Regions from separate parts of the Acidovorax sp. LjRoot129 genome, predicted to be linked through region 2. Evidence: predicted binding sites of a transcription regulator. Region 2 holds the regulator's gene; each other region holds the start of a gene.
What was found. Region 2 encodes FNR, which switches genes on or off when oxygen is low (the NO sensors DNR and NnrR bind a similar motif). Its sites were predicted from a motif close to TTGATNNNNATCAA; they were not measured.
Positions count from the first base shown of each region.

Region 1: ACSQ3Q_RS02470 (type IV pili methyl-accepting chemotaxis transducer N-terminal domain-containing protein) is a predicted target of FNR. The motif match lies at 3,874-3,887, and genes of this name have one in related genera.
Region 3: ubiU (ubiquinone anaerobic biosynthesis protein UbiU) is a predicted target of FNR. The motif match lies at 1,818-1,831, and genes of this name have one in related genera.

Region 1 is NZ_CAXUSE020000001.1:511,364-517,691, forward strand. Features, by position in the region: gene ACSQ3Q_RS02450 (UvrD-helicase domain-containing protein) at 1-679, opposite strand, end outside; gene ACSQ3Q_RS02455 (LysR substrate-binding domain-containing protein) at 849-1,754, opposite strand; gene purU (formyltetrahydrofolate deformylase) at 1,774-2,628, opposite strand; gene ACSQ3Q_RS02465 (ChaN family lipoprotein) at 2,880-3,677, opposite strand; gene ACSQ3Q_RS02470 (type IV pili methyl-accepting chemotaxis transducer N-terminal domain-containing protein) at 3,922-5,892, shown strand; gene ACSQ3Q_RS02475 (response regulator) at 5,889-6,328, shown strand, end outside.
Region 2 is NZ_CAXUSE020000001.1:1,965,095-1,971,422, forward strand. Features, by position in the region: gene ccoP (cytochrome-c oxidase, cbb3-type subunit III) at 1-14, shown strand, start outside; gene ccoG (cytochrome c oxidase accessory protein CcoG) at 132-1,577, shown strand; gene ACSQ3Q_RS09010 (FixH family protein) at 1,651-1,953, shown strand; gene ACSQ3Q_RS09015 (hypothetical protein) at 2,028-2,318, shown strand; gene fnr (fumarate/nitrate reduction transcriptional regulator Fnr) at 2,340-3,062, opposite strand; gene hemN (oxygen-independent coproporphyrinogen III oxidase) at 3,250-4,632, shown strand; gene ACSQ3Q_RS09030 (sulfite exporter TauE/SafE family protein) at 4,681-5,427, shown strand; gene ACSQ3Q_RS09035 (HD-GYP domain-containing protein) at 5,600-6,328, shown strand, end outside.
Region 3 is NZ_CAXUSE020000001.1:5,153,537-5,159,864, forward strand. Features, by position in the region: gene ACSQ3Q_RS23645 (YidB family protein) at 1-629, opposite strand, end outside; gene ACSQ3Q_RS23650 (MFS transporter) at 544-1,725, opposite strand; gene ubiU (ubiquinone anaerobic biosynthesis protein UbiU) at 1,912-2,961, shown strand; gene ACSQ3Q_RS23660 (U32 family peptidase) at 3,259-4,167, shown strand; gene ubiT (ubiquinone anaerobic biosynthesis accessory factor UbiT) at 4,325-4,867, shown strand; gene ACSQ3Q_RS23670 (putative zinc-binding protein) at 4,873-5,289, shown strand; gene ACSQ3Q_RS23675 (UbiX family flavin prenyltransferase) at 5,282-5,878, shown strand; gene ubiD (4-hydroxy-3-polyprenylbenzoate decarboxylase) at 5,944-6,328, shown strand, end outside.

The DNA.
Region 1 (6,328 bases), 1.5 Mb from region 2:
CGAGCTGCGTGGCGATTTCATACGTGCAGTCGCCGGGGGCGTAAAACTGCGGCTCGTTGTTCAGCCCCCTGCGCAGGCGCTCGTACTTCACCAAGAGCTGGTAGAGCCCGTAGTCGAGCTGGTGCTCACGGCAGTAGGGCCGGGCGCCCAGCTCCGACTGGGCGATGGCGCGCAGCAGCAGCCGCTGCTTGGCCTGGGCTTCAAAGTCGATGAAGGCCTGCACGTCCAGATCGCGCGAGCGGAAGTCGCCGAATTGGGGCGCGCTGTCCAGGTCGCCGTCCAGCGTGTCGTCCTGCAGCAGCGCGGCGTGGGCCTGGCGCACCAGCAGGCTCTTGTGCAGGGGTTCGGTCACGCGCACCAGGGGGTCGCCCTGTTCCTTGAGCACGGTGGCGCACAGCTGCTCCACGGTCATGATCTGCACCTGGCGGGGAATGGTGGGGACGAGCTTTTCAAGCCGCTGCGCGATGGCCGCCAGCCCCGCATCCGAATACGCCAGCATCAGGATGCGGCTCGCGCCCTTGGTGCGGATCAGATCCGCCGCCTTGATGGCCAGGGTGGTTGTCTTGCCCGTGCCGGCCAGTGCGTTGACCAGCACCGCGCTGGCCGTGGCGTTGAGCACCGCGTTCTGCTCCAGCGTGGGGTATCTCTTTTTGAAGTGAGCGTCTTGCGGCACGGCCATGGCGGGGTTTCAGGTGAGGAGCGGCGCTGCCTGGTGGCTGCGGCTTGCGGTGTGAATCGAAAGGGCTGGGTCGCGGCCGAGGCGGGCTCTCGCCGAGTCGCTATTAAAAATATAGCTATTAGCGCTTGATGCACCAGCGCTAGGGGCCAAAAACGTCAATGTTCGAGGCCTACACCATGGTCTTGCGCAGCCACTCGGCAAACGCCGCGCACTCCCAGCGGTCCATGGTGCCGGTGCGCCAGCACAGGTAATGGGCGTGCGGGCTGGTCGTGTCGGTGTCGAACAGCCGCACCAGCGTGCCGTTCTCCAGCCAGGGCGCACCCAGCTTCAGGCGCACCAGCGCCACACCCATGCCGGCCGCGGCGGCGTCGCACATCAGGCCGATGTCGTTGAACTGCGAGCCCTCGTTGGGCTCGGCCCAGTCCAGGGCCGTGGCGGCAAACCAGGTGCGCCAGGGTTCCAGCGGGCTGCGCAGCAGCGCCACGCCCTCCAGGTCTTCCGGTCGGTCGAACGGGCCGTGCTCGCGCACAAAGGCGGGCGAGGCCAGGGGCGTGACCACATCGCGCGCCAGCTCCACATGCTCCACGTCGGCATAGTGGCCGGGGCCAAAACGCACCATCAGGTCGGCGTCCTCGGCCACCACGTCCAGGAGCGGGATGGACACCTGCAGCGCCAGATCGATCTCCGGATACGCCTCGGTGAACTGCCGCAGGCGCGGGATCAGGATGGTGCGCGCAAACGTGGGCGTCACGGCCAGCTTGAGCCGACGCCGCCCCGGCGCTGATGCCGCACCCGGAAACCGCTGCAGGGCACCCAGGCCCTCGCGCACATGGGCCAGGTACGCGCTGCCTTCGGTGGTCAGCGAAAAATCCGCCCGGCCAAACAGCCGCACGCCCAGGATCTGCTCGAGCTGCTTGACGCGGTGGCTCACGGCGCTGGGCGTGACGCACAGCTCCTCGGCGGTCTGCGTCACGCTGCGCAGCCGGGCGAGGGCTTCGAACGTCAGCAGGCACTGGATGGGCGGGATGCGCCGCGCTGCGCTGCTGAGGAAGGACGAAGGGGCTGCGGTGGCCATCTGCGGACGGAACGAACGGCTACCGGAAGACGACCGTCTTGTGCCCGTTCAGGATCACACGGTGCTCGCTGTGCCACTTCACGGCGCGGGCCAGCACCAGGCTTTCGGTGTCGCGGCCGCGGGCGGTCAGGTCTTCCACCGTGTCGGTGTGGTCCGCGCGGGCCACGTCCTGTTCGATGATCGGGCCTTCGTCCAGGTCGGCCGTCACGTAGTGGGCCGTGGCGCCGATGAGCTTCACGCCGCGGTCGTGCGCCTGGTAGTACGGCTTGGCGCCCTTGAAGCTGGGCAAAAAGCTGTGGTGGATGTTGATTGCGCGGCCCGCCAGCTTTTGGCACAGGTCCTGCGAAAGCACCTGCATGTAGCGCGCCAGCACCACCAGTTCGGCCCCTTCGGCCTCGATGATCTCGAACTGCTTGGCCTCGGCCTGTGGCTTGGTGGCAGCGGTGACCGGGATGTGGTGGAACGGCACGTTGTAGCTGGCTGCCAGCTGATAGAAGTCGCGGTGGTTGCTGACGATCGCGCGGATGTCGATGGGCAGCAGGCCGCTCTTCCAGCGGAACAGCAGGTCGTTCAGGCAATGGCCTTCCTTGCTGACCAGGAGCACCGTCTTCATCGGCGCCGCCGTGGCGTGCAGCCTCCAGCGCATGGCGTAGGGCTCTGCAAAGCTGGCCAGGCGGGTCTTGAGGGTGGCGTGGTCATGCTGGTCGCAGGCGAACTGCACGCGCATGAAGAACAGGCCGGTGTCGTGGTCGTTGTACTGCGCGGCTTCTTCGATGTTGCCGCCGTGCTCCAGCAGAAACCCGGACACGGCATGCACCAGCCCCAGGCGGTCGGGGCAGGACAGGGTAAGGATGTAGGCGTTGGTGGTCGTCATAGCTGCGCGATTGTCGCAGCATGGCCCGCGCGGCAGCCGAGCAGGGAGATCCCTGGTTTGCCAAGCGGCCTGTGGTGCAAAGCCTCGCAGGGGGCTGTGGAACGGGGTGGTCGATGGTGGATTGGTGCTGGCGGATGCCGATCTGCGGGCTGGCCTTGGCGGTGTGAACCGCCTTTCCGGATCAGGCCGACATGCTCTGAGGCATTCCTAGGCTGCCTGCGCAACCCATGCTTCTTCTGACGCGCAGGCGCCTAACCGCCCGAACGCATCCCCTGGCCCCACTGCTGGCGCAGTTCCGCGCAGTGGTCCTTGGCGGGCAGGGCGGGGGTGGCAATCACGGCATCTGCTTCGGTATTGATAGCTAATGGCGCATGTCCCGCCTGCGCCAGGGCCACTTTTGAATTGAAATCGGCCGGCCAGTGCGTCGGCACACCCACGCTGCGCTGCACGTGGCCGCCGCCGGCGATCAGCAGCACGGTCTGGCCGCTCTTGCGCGCCGCCTGGGCGGTGCGGGCCAGGCTGGCGTCGCGCGCGATCTGGATGCGGGCCATGGGCGCGATCTGCGATTCAGGCAGCAGGCCGCAGTGGCCGTCGCGCAGCGCTTGGTATTGCCGCTCCAGCGCGGGCGCGGGCAGGTGCTGGTCCCATCGGGTGTCGGCCATCGCGGCACGCATGTCGGCGCGGGGCAGGTTGCCGCCCAGCACGGGCACGCCGGCAGCTACCGCGGCCATGACCACCGGGCCGTAGGCCTTCCAGGGCCAGGCCGCGTCTTTCAACTGCAGGGCTGCCTGCGCCTGGGTTTCAGTGGCGTCGCGCGGCAGGCCGGCGGTGCCGTGCCCTTGCTCGGCCATTTCCATCACCACGGCGGCCAGCTGGCCCCGTGCGGCGAGCCACAACACGGTGTCGCGCTGCAGGCGCTGGTGCTCGGGTGCGTCGTGCTGTTCGCCCAGCAGCAGCACATCGGTGGGCAACAGGGCCGCCAGGCGCGCGGGCCAGGCGTCGGAGGGCACCGCAGCCTTGGGGCCAGCGCCAGCGCAGGCGGTGAGCATGACCAGAGCGGCCAGCGCCGCGCAGGCCCCCCATCGGCGGTGTGTGGGGCAGGGGTATGGGGGGCGGTGCGCTGGGGTGTCGTCGCCGGAAGACCTGGCGGTAATGCGGAGCGTTGGGTGCATGGCCGGGATGCTACGCGGCCTCCGGCCCGCTGGCGCGGCGGGGCCACCGGCAGCCCAAGGGGATAACCACGCCTTGATGCAGGTCAAGGGAGTGCAGCGACCCGAGGCCTAAACTGGTCCGATGCGCACCCAGCCCACGTTGACGACCAAGCTCCTGGCCCTGGGTGCGGGGTTCCTGCTGGTGGCGCTGGTGTCCATCAGCCTCACACTGTGGGTGACCTGGAAGCTTGAGGGCGGCGCGGCCGCCGTCAACGAGGCCGGGCGGCTGCGCATGAACATGCTGCGCATGGTGCTGGTGTCGCAGACCGAACCTGCAGGGGCGATGCTGGAGCGCGTGCGGGCCTTTGACGCAAGCCTCCATTTGCTGCGCACGGGCGACCCGTCGCGCCCGCTGTTTGTGCCGTGGAGCAAGGACACGCGCGCGCGGTTCGACGCAGTTCGCGCGCAGTGGGCCGCGGCGCGCACGGGCTGGACAGGCGCGCAGCCGCCAGAGCGGGCGCAGACCCTGGCGCAGGCCGATGCGTTTGTGCGGCAGGTGGACGCCTTCGTGGATGCCATCGAACTGCAGATCGCCGGCTGGACGGCCGCGCTGCACGTGTTTCAGCTTTTCATGATGGCGCTGGCCGTTGTGGCTGCGGTCACCTTCATGGCAGTGAGCTACCTGCTCGTGATCAACCCGGTGGCGCGGCTGCAGCTGGCACAGGCGCGCCTGCGCCAGGGGGAGCTGGGCACGCGGCTGCCGGTGGACACCGACGACGAATTCGGCCAGCTGTCGGCGGGCTTCAACCTCATGGCGCGGGCACTGCAGGCGTCGCACGATGACCTGGAGCACAAGGTGCACGAAAAGACCGCCAGCATCGCGGTAAAAAGCCAGCGCCTGGCTGCGCTGTACGAGGTGAGTGAGCTGGCCGCGACCGCCAGCAGCCTGGAGCTGCTGGCCCAGGGCTTCGTGCAGCAGATCCGCCGTGTGGCGGGCGCGGACGCCGCGGCCGTGCGCTGGTCCAACGAAGCCAACGAGCGCTACGTGCTGCTCGCGGCCGACGGCCTGCCCCGCACGATGTCCGAAGGCGAGCAATGCCTGCCCACCGGCAGCTGCCTGTGCGGGCAGCCTCAGGCAGTGGCGCGCACGCGGGTGATTCCGATCACGCCGGACACCGAGGTCGCCTTGCCCCATTGCCGCGAGGCCGGGTTCGAGACCATGGTGACGATCCCGGTGCAGATGCAGCTGCGCGTGCTGGGCGAAGTCGACCTGTTCTTCCGTTCGCCGGTTGAGCTGACCGACGAACTGCGCGAGCTGCTCGAAGCCATGACGCGCCACCTGGCCAGTGCCATGGAAGGCCTGCGCGCCCACGCTCTGGAGCGTGAAGCTGCCGTGGCCGAAGAGCGCGGCATGTTGGCACGCGAGCTGCACGACTCCATCGCCCAGTCGCTGGCCTTCCTGAAGATCCAGACGCAGCTGCTGCGCGATGCCGTCAACCGTGGCGACGAGGCCAAGCGCGACCGCAGCATGGGCGAGCTCGATGTGGGCGTGCGCGAGTGTTATTCCGATGTGCGCGAGCTGCTGGTGCACTTTCGCACGCGCACCAGCGACGAGGACATTGAATCCGCGCTGCGCGCCACGCTGTCGAAGTTTGAGCACCAAAGCGGCCTGGCCACCACGCTGCACATGGTGGGCTACGGGCTGCCGCTGCCGTCTGACCTTCAGATCCAGGTGCTGCACATGGTGCAGGAGGCGCTGTCAAACGTGCGCAAACACGCCAAGGCCACGCGGGTCGACCTGCGGGTACACCGCCACCCCTGGCATTTTGAAGTGCAGGACAACGGCATCGGTTTTGATGTGGCCGGCGTGCCACCGGACTCGCTGCACATCGGCCTGGGCATCATGCGCGAGCGCGCCCAGCGCGCCGGGGCCGCATTGGAGGTGCATTCGGCCCCCGGGCAGGGCACGCGCGTGTGCATAGCGATGCCCCAGGGGGCTGGCGACGCATCGACCGCGCCCCGCAATCCGAACGACGGCGCCTCAAAGAATTCTTCCCCCGCCAAAGACGCACCCGCCACATCCGAGCCCGCCGTGGAGATGGACGCGGCATGACCACCACGCTGTCCCCTGTGCGGCTGTCCGCTGACGTCGACACGCTGGCTCCCATCGCGCTGCTGGTGGTGGACGACCACCCGCTGTTTCGGCGCGGGCTCGTCGCGCTGCTGGAGCAGCATCCAGGCCTGCAGGTGATCGGCGAGGCGGGCGACGCGGGCGAAGCCCTGCGCTTGGCGCCGCAACTGCGGCCCCAGGTGATCCTGCTGGACAACCACCTGCCCGGCGTGAAGGGCGTGGATGCCATCTGCGGCCTGCGTGAGGTGGCGCCCGCGTCGCGCGTGCTGATGCTCACCGTGAGCGAGGACGCGCAAGACCTGGCCGCCGCGCTGCGCAACGGCGCGCAGGGCTATTTGCTCAAGACCATCGAAGGCGACCTGCTGGCCGAGGCCATCCACCGCGCAGTGCGCGGTGAGCCCGTGGTGAGCCCGGAGCT
Region 2 (6,328 bases):
TGGCTGCACGCTAGCGCAAGGACTGCGCTCTTTCGGACGGTGCGAAGGCCTGCCCCAAGAGCTCCGTCATCCGCTTCGTCTCCTGACTTCCCACCATCCCGCGTTTAGCAGCCTGTAGGCACAACAACACCATGACGTCCCCCAGCGAGTCCACTCGCAAGGTCATCCCCATCACAGCGGTGGCAGCCGACGTGTCTTCACAGGGCGAAATGGTGTCCCTGTACGAGGCGCAGAAGAAGATCTACCCGCGCTCGATCAGCGGCGTGTTTGCGCGCTGGCGCTGGGCCATGGTGTTTCTCACGCAACTCGTCTTTTATGGCTTGCCCTGGCTGCAATGGGGGCAGCGCCAGATGGTGCTCTTTGACCTGGGCGCGCGGCGCTTCTACATCTTTGGCCTGGTGCTGTACCCGCAGGACTTCATTTACCTCACGGGCCTGCTCATCATCTCGGCGCTGTCGCTCTTTTTGTTCACCGCGGTGGCGGGGCGGCTGTGGTGCGGTTTTGCATGCCCGCAGACGGTCTACACCGAAATGTTCATGTGGATCGAGCACAAGATCGAAGGCGACCGGAGTGCCCGCCTGCGGCTGGACCACGGTGGCTGGACCTTTGAAAAAGTACGCAAGAAGTTTTTCAAGCAGGTGGTGTGGATTGCGGTCGCGGTGTGGACCGGGTTCACCTTCGTGGGCTATTTCGTGCCCATCCGCGAGCTGGGCAGCGAGCTGCTGGCGTTGCAGAGCGGCTGGGCGCTCTTCTGGGTGTTGTTCTACGGGTTCGCCACCTATGGCAACGCCGGCTACATGCGCGAGCAGGTCTGCAAGTACATGTGTCCTTATGCGCGTTTTCAAAGCGCGATGTTCGACAAGGACACGCTGGTGGTGAGCTACGACGTGGCGCGCGGCGAGCCGCGGGGACCGCGCAGCAAAACAGTGGATCACAAGGCCAAGGGACTGGGCGACTGCATCGACTGCACCCTGTGTGTCCAGGTGTGCCCGGTAGGCATCGACATCCGCGAGGGGCTGCAGTACGAGTGCATTGGCTGCGGGTTGTGCGTGGACGCGTGCAACACCGTGATGGACAAGATGCATTACCCGCGGGGGCTCATCCGCTTCTCCACCCAGAACGGGGTAGAGAAGCGCTGGAGCCCTTCGCAGATGCTGAGACGCGTGCTGCGGCCGCGGGTGCTGATCTATGCGGCGGTGCTGGTCGCCCTGTGCGTTGCGATGCTGGCCAGCCTGGTCACGCGCACGCCACTAAAGGTGGATGTGGTGCGCGACCGTGCTGCGCTCTCGCGCATCGTGGCTGGCGGAAAGCTGGAGAACATCTACCGCCTGCAGATCATGAACGCCACCGAAGGGCCGCAGCGTTATCGCATCGCCGCGCGCGGGCTGCAGGGGATTGAGGTGGCTTCGGAAGCCGAGGTGGAGATCGGCGCCGCGGAGTCCCGTTGGGTGGCAGTGCGGCTGCAGATACCGTACGGCTCGGCCGCTTCGGGCTCGCATCCTGTGCAGTTTGACGTGCAGGCTGTGGGCGCGGCAGCCCAAGTCACGGAGAAGTCGGTTTTTCTGGTGCCGCGCTAGCGCGCACCGCAGGCGCACCCGGCTCAAGCATCACCTGGTGCCTACGAGTGAACAGATATTGAGGAGTGTTGATATGCCATCCAATCCCGCCATCGGGCCCGCAAGCGCCACAAGTCCTGCCACAGGTAGGGCTCCCGCCCCGTGGTGGAAGTTCGGCCATGTCTGGCTCGTCATTGCCGGCCCCGCCATCGTGATCGTCGCTGGCTTTGTAACGCTGTGGCTGGCCGTCTCCCGGCCGGACCCCGTGGTGGCCGAGGACTATTACCGCCAGGGCATCGAGATCAACAAGACGCTGGCCAACCCCGAAAAAAGCCTGGCACCAGCGATCAAGGGCCGCAACCATGCAGCCACCCCGGTGCAGGACCAGCCACGATAAAAACCGGTGGAGAGCAGGCTGAACGCTGGGTGCAGCCAGCTTGCTACACCGCCGATGACAAGGAGATAAGACCGATGTGGACGCAACGCTTGATGTGGATTGCCTGGCCCGCTTTTTTGACGGCGGGGGTCCTTGAGATGCTGGTGTTTGCCATGGTGGATCCGCAGGATCTGCACTGGTTTGGGCAACCACTGGCTTTGTCGCGGCAGGGTGTCTATACCCTGGCGTTTTTCGCTTTCTGGGCCATCACTATGGCTTCGAGCGCCCTCACCACGCTGCTGGCAATGTCACCGTTCGAGCTCAACCGCTGCCCGGTTTCGCCGGATGCGCGGCCGCAGGACTGCCGCAAGAATTCCTGCTCTTGAAGCCCTGGCCCGCAACGCTGCTCAGTGGCAGGCCGGCTGGCTGTTGACGATGCGCTTGAGTGCCTCGGTTTCCAGGATGCGCACATGGCGCTGCTTGACTTCTACGATGCCGTCTTCGGCAAACTTGGAAAACGCCCGGCTCACCGTTTCAAGCTTGAGGCCCAGGTAGCTGCCGATCTCTTCGCGTGTCATGCGCAGCACGAGCTCCGACTGGGAAAAACCGCGGGCGTGGAGGCGCTGCACCAGGTTCAACAGGAACGCTGCGAGGCGCTCCTCGGCCCGCATGCTGCCCAGCAGCAGCATCACGCCGTGCTCCCGCACGATCTCGCGGCTCATGATCTTGTGCACATGGTGCTGCAGGGCCGTGACCTCGCGCGACAGCTCTTCGATGCGGTCAAAGGGCATGACACAGACTTCAGCGTCTTCGAGTGCGATGGCATCGCAGGTGTGCACGTCATTCACGATGCCGTCAAGGCCGATGATCTCGCCGGCCATCTGAAAGCCGGTGACCTGGTCACGCCCGTCTTCGGTCGCCACGCTGGTCTTGAAAAAGCCGGTGCGGATAGCGTAGAGCGAGGTGAATGTCTCGCCACTGCGGAACAGCGTGCCGCCGCGTTTGACCTTGCGGCGCACGGCCACGATATCGTCGATGCGCTGAAGCTGGTCGTCGCTCAGCCCCACCGGCATGCACAGTTCTCGAAGGTTGCAATTGGAGCAGGCGACTTTGATGGTGAGGGGAGTCATGGGGCGTGAGCTGGTAGGTTTTCGAGCATTCGCGCCCGACAGTCGGAGCGAAAGGGCTCCGCATTGCGGAGTGGCGAATGATGTGAATCAAATTGTCGCCCTTCGGTCCGCGCCATCGCTTGATGTAGATCAAGGACGGTAGGGGTAGCCTACGGCACAGTGAGCATGCCCGCAAGGATATTCGCCCATGACCGCTGCTTCCCCTGAACTCCTGAGCCGTTTCGACGTGCCGGGGCCCCGTTACACCTCCTACCCGACAGCTGACCGATTCGTCGAGGCTTTTGGCGACGAGGACTATGCCCTCGCGCTGCAACACCGCCAGATGGGTTCTCCTGCCAAGGCGTTGCCGCTGTCGCTGTACGTCCATATCCCGTTTTGCGAGTCGCTGTGCTACTACTGCGCCTGCAACAAAATCATCACCAAACACCACGAGCGCGCAGAGGTCTATCTGCGCTACCTCCAGCGTGAGGTCGACCTGCACACCGCGCATTGCGGAAAGGGGCAGGTCGTCAGTCAGCTTCACCTTGGCGGGGGCACGCCCACCTTCCTGTCGGATGAGGGCCTGCGCGAGCTGATGGCCATGCTCAAGCGCAGTTTCACGCTCGCCCCGGGGGGCGAGTATTCCATCGAGGTGGACCCCCGCACCGTGGATGCCGATCGCCTGGCCGTACTGGCCGAGCTGGGCTTCAACCGCTTGAGTTTTGGTGTGCAGGACTTCGACCCGGAAGTGCAAAAGGCCGTGCACCGCGTCCAGCCCGCCGAGCAGGTGTTCGCGCTGGTGGCGTCTGCGCGCGCGCTCGGGTTTGAGTCGATCAATGTCGATCTCATCTATGGACTGCCGCGCCAGACCCCTGAGTCGTTCGACCGCACCTTGGCCCAGGTGACACAGTTACGGCCCGACCGCATTGCGCTGTATGCGTACGCCCATCTGCCCGAGAGATTCAAACCACAGCGCCGCATTGTCCCGGCCGAGCTGCCCACGGGCGCGGGCAAGGTGTCGATGCTGTCGCGCTCGCTGGAGGCCTTCATGGCAGCAGGCTATGTGTACGTGGGGATGGACCACTTTGCCTTGCCCGATGACGCGCTGGCGGTGGCCAAGCGCCAGGGCCGGCTGCACCGCAACTTTCAGGGCTACAGCACCCAGCCAGACTGCGACCTGATCGGCCTGGGGGTCTCCGCGATTGGAAGGGTAGGGGCCACGTACAGCCAGAACGCGAAGACACTGGATGAATACTATGACCTCCTGAATCAAGGGCGCCTGCCCGTGGTGCGGGGACTTGCGCTGACGCGCGACGACCTGGTGCGGCGCGCCGTCATCATGGCGCTGATGTGCCAGGGCGAGCTGATCTTCGAATCACTGGAACAAGCGTGGCTGATCGACTTCAAGCGCTATTTCGCAGCGGAAATCGAGCAACTGGCCGACTTGGCGGAGGAAGGTTTGGTAGAGATCCGCCCGGACGGCATCTCGGTCAGTGCCATGGGGTGGTTCTTTGTGCGCGGGATCGCCATGGTGTTTGATCGCTACCTGCAAGCCGATCGCAACCGCGCGCGGTTCTCCCGGATCATTTGACACGCTATTGGCGTTGTCCCCTGAGACCCGCGTAACGATCCGGATTCCATGCTGCTCGCTGTTGCTTCTACCGCATTGCTGATGGGACTCGCAGGAGGGGCCCACTGCCTCGTCATGTGCTCGGCGCCCTGCGGAGCATTGACTGGGCAGGGGGCCAAGCCTGCCAACGCTGACAGCAACAACGTAGCTGTTGAGTCCGGCATCCAGCCGGTGTCATGGAGACCCCGTGGGCGGGTTGTGCAGCGCACGGCCGCGTTGCACCTGGGGCGCCTGGCAGGTTATGCCACCGCGGGCGCCCTGGCCGCGCTGGCGATGGACAGCCTGGCATGGCTGACGCAGCAGACCCTGGCACTGCGCCCCGCGTGGACCCTGGCGCATGTCGCCGTGATGGCCTGGGGGCTGATGCTGCTGCTGCAGGCGCGCCAGCCACTGTGGGTCGAGCAGGCAGGGCGGGCGGTTTGGGGGCGGGCCAGGCCGTTGGTCCATGCGCCGGGCGGTGTGCTCCTGGCCGGCTTCTTATGGGCCCTGATGCCCTGCGGCCTGCTGTATTCGGCCCTGTTGGTGGCGGCGCTCAGTGGCGGGCCCGTGCAAGGGGCTTTGTCGATGGCGCTGTTCGGCCTTGGCACCAGCGTCTGGCTGGTTGCAGGGCCTTGGGCCTGGGGCACGATCCGGGCACAGCTGAACACGGTGCGCACCGATTGGGGCACCCGGATTGCCGGGGGATTGCTGTGTGCCGTCGCAGGCTGGGCATTGTGGATGGACCTCGTTTACAAGCCCTCGCTGTGGTGTCGATGACTACCTGAGGCCCTTGGTGCGGTTGTCCTCCGGGTTGAGGTCACCGCACGGGAGTAGCGTGGGTGCGGAATGGGCGAAGTGTTGCCGTGCCGCCGCGTTGCACGCGGCCCCTACCCCGGCGCGATCGGAAGGTCGATAATCTGTGTAACCATTGGTGGCATTCCAAGTCTCCATGTTTCACGCGACCAAAGTGAACTCCTCCATCCTCATCGACATCAGCCAACTGCGGGTCGGCATGTACATCCAGCTCGACGTGGGCTGGATGCACCATCCGTTTCCGGTCAGCAGTTTTCGCGTGGCGTCGGCGGAACAGATTGCTACGCTGCGCGAGCTCGGGTTGACCGAGGTGCGCTATGTTCCCAAAAAGAGTGATCCCGACCAGCGCGAGCTGGTCCCGGCCGCCTGGAGCGTGCCGGCCATGGATGCGCCCTCCGTGAGCGGATTGGAAGCAGCCACCAGTGCCGCGGGCGCCGACGCAGAGGCACAACGCCGGCGCGAGTTGCTGGAGGCGCAAAACCGGGCGCTGGCCCTGTGCGACCAGCGGTTTGGCGAGGCGACCCGGGCGTATCAGGCGCTTGAGCGTGTCGCCACCGAGCATCCCGACCAGGCCCGCGCCAAGGGCGACGCCCTGGTGTCCGGTTGCGTGGCCGAGTTTCTCGAAAACGGTGACTCGGTCATCCGTTTGCTGTCGGAAGGGGTGGGTGAGCGCAACGCTTTGCACCCCATCAACGTGATGGTGATTTCGCTGCTGCTGGGCCGCGCGCTGGGCGTGAAGGGTGCCGAGCTGCACGGTCTGGGCGTGGCAGCGCTCATTCATGACCTGGGCAAGCTCAAGCTCCCGCCCAATCTGCGGCAACCCACGCCCTCCATGATTCCGATCGAGCGCACGCGCTACGAAACC
Region 3 (6,328 bases), 3.2 Mb from region 2:
GCAATCACATTGCCCAGCCCGGCCTGCTGGAACTTGGCCATCAGCCCCGGCAATCCGCCCACGGGGCCGTCGTTGCTGATCAATGACATCACCGCCTGGATGAGCTGCGGGTTCTGTGCAGCCAGGCTCAGCAGGCCACCCAGGCCACCGGCCGCACCGCCCGGGCCAGACGCGTGTGCGCCGCCTTGCGAGGCGTTGTTGATGACGGCACCGAGAACGGAATCGAGCAAACCCATGGTGATCTCCTGCGGAAACAAGGGGAAAACGAAACAAGACGCCGCTGGCGGCGCGGGGCCGATACGCTGCGGTTGCGGCCCCGGAACCCAGGATGGTACGCAGCTGGCCCGGCGCCCACGGTGAACAATGGTCAACTGCCAGTACGGGAATCCGGCGCGCCGACCACCGATGCCTGACCCAGCAAGGACATCCGCCAACTGGCTCCTCTTTCGAAAAGCCCTGCTGATCGCTGTACCCGGCCTCCCCGCCGCCGGCACCCCGGCGCCCGAGCGGCGCCCTGCCCAGCGCACCCGCCGGCAGGGGCGGTTACCGGCTGGCAGCGCGCCGCCGCTGCGCTGCCAGCCACAGCAGCGCCAGGCCCGTGAGCACAATAGGCACCAGCGATCCCGCATTGAGCAGCGTCCAGCCCTGGGTGGTGACCAGTACCCCGGACGAGAACGAGCTCAACGCCAACGTGGCAAAGACACAGAAATTGATGGCCGCCTGGGCGCGGTCCTTCTCCTCCGGCCGGTAGGCCGTCATCGACAGCGTGGTCGCGCCGGTAAACAGAAAATTCCAGCCCACGCCCAGCAAGAACAGCGCGGCGCCGAAGTGGTGCAGCTCGATGCCCGTCAGCGCCACCGCCACGCACGCAAAGTTCAGCAGCACGCCTGTGCCCATCACCGGCAGCACACCAAAGCGCTTGATGAGGTGCCCGGTGACAAAGCCCGGCGCGAACATGCCGATCACATGCCATTCCAGCACCAGTGCCGAGGCGTCGAAATCGAAGCCGCACACCTGCATCGCCAGCGGCGTGGCGGCCATCAGCAGGTTCATCACGCCATAGCCCAGCGCTGCACCCAGGATGGCCACGGCAAACGCGGGCTGGCGCATCAGCTCGGCCAGCGAGCGGCCCTGCTTGGGCAGCCCAGCAGCGTTGAGTACGACGGACTGCGCCTCGAAACGGATGGCGGCCATGCACACCATGGACAGCAATGCCACGCCCATGAGCGCGACATACGCCCCCGCAAAAGGCACGGGAAACCACATGCGCGTGGCGCTCGCCAGGTTCGGCCCCGCCACCGCGCCCAGCAGGCCCCCCGCCAGCACCAGCGACACGGCCTTCTCGCGGTAGTCCTTGGTGGTCAGCTCGGCCGCGGCGAATCGATACAGCCCGCCGTTGGCGCTGTAGTAGCCCGCAACCACCGTGGCGGCGCACAACAGCCAGAAGCTGGCACTGAATGCGGCCCAGGCACACAGGCCGCACGACACGATGGCCACCGCCAGCCCGATTTGGAACGACACCTGCCGCCCCCAGCGCCTCTGGGTGCGCGCCACCAGCGGGGTGGACAGCGCGCCGCCCACCACATAGCCCATCACCGGCAACGTGGCCATCCAGCCGAAGGGCGCGAGCTGCAAACCCACCAAGCCGTTGATGGCAATGAAGACGACGTTGTTGGTGAGGAAAAGGCCCTGGCACAGGGCCAGCAGCCACAAATTCTTGTTCACGGTGAAGCGGGCGTTGGGGTGGTGGAGGCCGGTGGTGGGGCGCAGGTTCCTAGGTCAAAGCCCTGCTGCGTGGCCGGCATTGTGCACTTCGGTTGATGAAGATCAGCCGGCGATCACGGTGGCGTGGGTATGGTGCTGCAGTGCTTGGGCGCCCACCGGGGCCAGCGCTTTTTTTGAACCGATGTGATGGAACCCCTGAACCCCACAGAGGCCGCGGCGCCCGCGGCCGCGCCATGCCTTGAACTGGTTTGCCCCGCTGGCAGCCTGCCCGCGCTCAAGGCCGCGGTGGACCATGGCGCCAGCTGTGTTTACCTGGGCCTGCGCGACGCCACCAACGCGCGCAATTTTGCGGGCCTCAACTTCGACGAGGCGGCGATGGCCAGCGGCATTGCCTACGCGCATGACCGTGGCTGCAAGGTCTTCATGGCACTCAACACCTACCCACAGGCTGCCAACCCCGGCCCGTGGCGCAGCGCGCTCGACCAGGCGGTGGACCTGGGGCTGGATGCGGTCATCCTGGCCGACCCGGGCCTCATGCAGTACGCGGTGCGGCGCCACCCGGGGCTGCGGCTGCACCTGTCGGTGCAGGGCTCGGCCACCCACTACGAGGCCATCAACTTCTACCGCGAGCAGTTCGGCATCGTGCGCGCCGTGCTGCCGCGCGTGCTGTCGATGGAGCAGGTGCGCCAGGTCATTGACCGCACGCCGGTCGAGATCGAGGTGTTTGGCTTTGGCAGCCTGTGTGTGATGGTCGAGGGCCGCTGCGCGCTGTCTTCGTATGTCACCGGCGAATCGCCCAACACCCACGGCGTGTGTTCGCCCCCGAAGGCCGTGCGCTGGGTCGAGACGCCCGCGGGCCGCGAGTCGCGGCTGAACGGCGTGCTCATCGACCGCTACGCGCCCGGCGAAAGCGCGGGTTACCCCACGCTTTGCAAGGGCCGGTTTGACGTGGGCGATGACGAGAACTACTACGCGATCGAAGAGCCCACCAGCCTCAACACGCTGGAGTTGCTGCCCCAGCTCGTGAAGATGGGCGTGCGTGCCATCAAGATCGAAGGCCGCCAGCGCAGCCCGGCGTACGTCGCCCAGGTCACCCAGGTCTGGCGCGAGGCCATCGACCAATGCCTGGCCAGCCCACACCGCTATGCGCCCAAGACACACTGGATGGCGCGCCTGGACGCGGTGGCCGAAGGCCAGCAGCACACGCTGGGCGCCTATCACCGCCCCTGGAAGTGAAATGATCAGGCGACCACCCCCTGAGGCGCTGCGCGACCCGGCACCGCCGCCAGAGGCAGCGGCTCTTGCGGCACGTCCAAGCCTGCGCAGGCAGGCTTGGAGCCGCGGCCCTCAGCCCCTTCTCTCTACGCGCTTCGCGCCAGGGGAAGGGGGACGACGCCAGCGCACGCCAGCGAAGCGCCGCATACGCGGCTTGGCGGCCCTTGCGCGGCGTCCCTTGGCCTGGATCGCGCCAGATCGAAGGTCGGTGCGCCGCCTTGAATCCGAAATGCCCCACGAAATCCCGGAAACCGCACCATGAAACTTTCTCTGGGACCGCTGCTGTACTACTGGCCGCGCGACACCGTGCTGGCCTTCTACGAGGCCATGGCCGCCACGCCCGTTGACGTGGTGTACCTGGGCGAAACGGTCTGTTCGCGCCGGCATGAGCTGCGCCTGGCGGACTGGCTGGCGCTGGCGCGCATGCTGCGGGACGCGGGCAAACAGGCCGTGCTGTCCACGCAGGTGCTCATCGAATCGACGGCGGAAGTGGGCCTGTTGCACAAGGTCGCGGACAACGGCGAGTTCCTGGTCGAGGCCAACGACATGGGCGCGGTGCATTGCCTGCTGCGCACACCCGGCGGGCCCAAGGCCTTTGTGGCCGGGCCGCACCTCAATCTGTACAACGCGGACTCGCTGCGGTGGATGGCGCAGTTGGGCGCTACGCGCTGGGTGATGCCGCTGGAGATGTCGCACGATGCGCTTTCCGCCCTGCTGGCGCAGCGGCTCGAGGGGTTGGAGACGGAGGTGTTTGCCTACGGGCGCATGCCGCTGGCGTACTCGGCGCGCTGCTTCACTGCGCGCCACCGCAACCTGCCCAAGGACGACTGCCAGTTCAGCTGCCTGCAGCATCCAGACGGCCTGCCGCTGCGCACGCGCGAGGGCGAGGGTTTCCTGGTGCTCAACGGCACACAGACGCAATCGGCGCGCGTCTACAACCTGGCCAACGAAATGTCCGCCCTGCGCGCTGCGGGGGTAGACGTGCTCCGCCTGAGCCCGCAGGCGCACGGCATGGCCGAAGTGGTTGCCGCCTTTGACGAAGCCCGGCGTGATGGCGCCACCACGCCAGCGGCCATCGACTTTGTGGAGCGCATGCAGCCGCTGATGCCGGACCTCCCCTGCGACGGCTATTGGCGGGGCCGCCCGGGCCTGGAGCAGGGCGGTTGAGATGCAACGCGCACCGATGGCGTTCCCCCAGCGGCGGCACGGCCCGGCCGCGCTCTGGCGTGCAGCTGTACCACTTAGCGATACCGCTTGCGGCTGCTCTGAGAAGCAGCGTCCACGGCGTTTCGCTGTGCAATTTGACGTCACCTGAGAGGCTGCCATGACCCCGTCTTCCCGTTCCCCATCGCCTGATTCGCGGGTGTTGCCCTCTGCGCTGGGGGCGCTGCTCTCGCGTTTGCCCGCGTACCCCGGCTCAATCCTGCTGGTGACCGCGCTCAACCTCGCGCTGGCGCGGCACCTGCCTGCCGATGTGGGGCGCCTGCTGCAGCACAAGAAGATGCGGGTGCAGGTGCGTGATGCGCGCTGGGTCTTCGACTTTGCGTGGGACGGCCAGCGTTTTGCGCCCCACGCACCGCTGGCCGCGCCGGCGGTGGCCGACCTGACGCTCAGCGCCACGGCGCACGACTTCCTGTTGCTCGCGCAGCGCAAACAGGACCCCGACACGCTGTTCTTCAGCCGCCGCCTGTCGATGGAGGGCGACACCGAACTGGGCCTGGTGGTCAAGAACGCGCTCGACGCGATCGAGGTGCCCGTGCTGGACCCGCGCCAGTGGGCGCAGCACCTGGCCCCGCGCGCGGTGCTGCGCCGCCTGCAACGGCAGGGGGTGCGAAGTGGCGCCCCAACGCACACCCCACGGGCGTGAACACCATGGCCACCCCTCCTGACAACCCCATCGTCTATTCCTGCTCGGGCTGCTCCAGCGCTGCGCAGCTCGCCAACCATGTGGCGCTGCAGCTCGACCGGCGCGGCGTGGCCGAGATGTCGTGCATTGCAGGCGTGGGCGGCGACGTGCCGCACCTGCTGAAAACCGCGCGCTCGGGCCGGCCCATCATTGCGCTCGATGGCTGCCCGCTGGTCTGCGTCAAAAGCACACTGGCGCGCCACGGCATTGCGCCTGACAGGCACTACCAGCTGCAGCAGTACGGCGTCAAAAAACGTGCGCATGAAGACTTCGATCCGGTGCAGGCCGCGCGGGTGCTGGCGCAGGTGGAGGCCGACCAGCGGACGCAGCCACTGGCGCGCCCGGCCCTGCAGCCCCAGGCCACGGAGCCCTCGCATGGCTGATGCCGCAAACCTGCGCCGCGTCATCGTTGGCATCTCGGGCGCCAGCGGCGCCGTCTACGGCGCGCGCATGTTGCAGGTGCTGCAGGGCCAGAGCGGCATCGAAACGCACCTCGTGGTCTCTGACGCGGGCTGGCGCAACCTGCGCCACGAGCTCGACATGGACCGCCCCGCCGTGGAGGCCCTGGCGCACCGCGTGCACGATCTGCACAACGTGGGCGCGGCGATTGCCAGTGGCTCGTTCGACTGCCATGCGATGGTGGTCGCGCCCTGCTCCATGCGCACCCTGGCCGCCGTCGCACACGGCCTGGCCGACAACCTGCTCACCCGGGCGGCCGACGTGGCGCTCAAGGAGCGCCGCCGGCTCGTGCTGATGGTGCGCGAAACACCGCTGCACCTCGTCCACCTTCGCAACATGGTCACGGTGACCGAGTTGGGCGCCATCGTTTGCCCGCCGCTGCCCGCCTTCTACCTGCGCCCGACGACGCTGGGCGACGTGGTCGACTACAGCGTGGCGCGGGTGCTTGACCTCATCGGCGTGGCGCACCAGATCGCGCCGCGCTGGGAGGGGCTGGACATTGATGCTCCTTGATTGATAGCTAATAGTGCTTATGAAATAAGCGCTAGCGGCCAATTTGATTCAAAAATTGCATTGACATGGCCTACCGCGACCTGCGCGACTTCATGGCCCAGCTGGAAGCCACGGGTGACCTGCGCCGCGTGCAAGAACCCGTCTCGCCCCACCTGGAGATGACCGCGCTGAGCGACCGCGTGCTGCGCGCCGGCGGGCCCGCGCTGCTGTTCACGCAGCCCGCGGGCCACACGCTGCCGGTGCTCACCAACTTGTTCGGCACCCCCGCGCGCGTGGCCCGGGCCATGGGCGTGGCCGACCTCACCGGCGTGCGCGCGCTGGGCGAACTGCTGGCCACGCTGAAGGAGCCCGAGGCGCCCCGGGGTTTGAAGGACATGCTCGGCATGGGCCAGCTGCTCAAGACGCTGTGGAACATGGCGCCGCATACCGTGGCCCGCGGCGCGCCCTGCC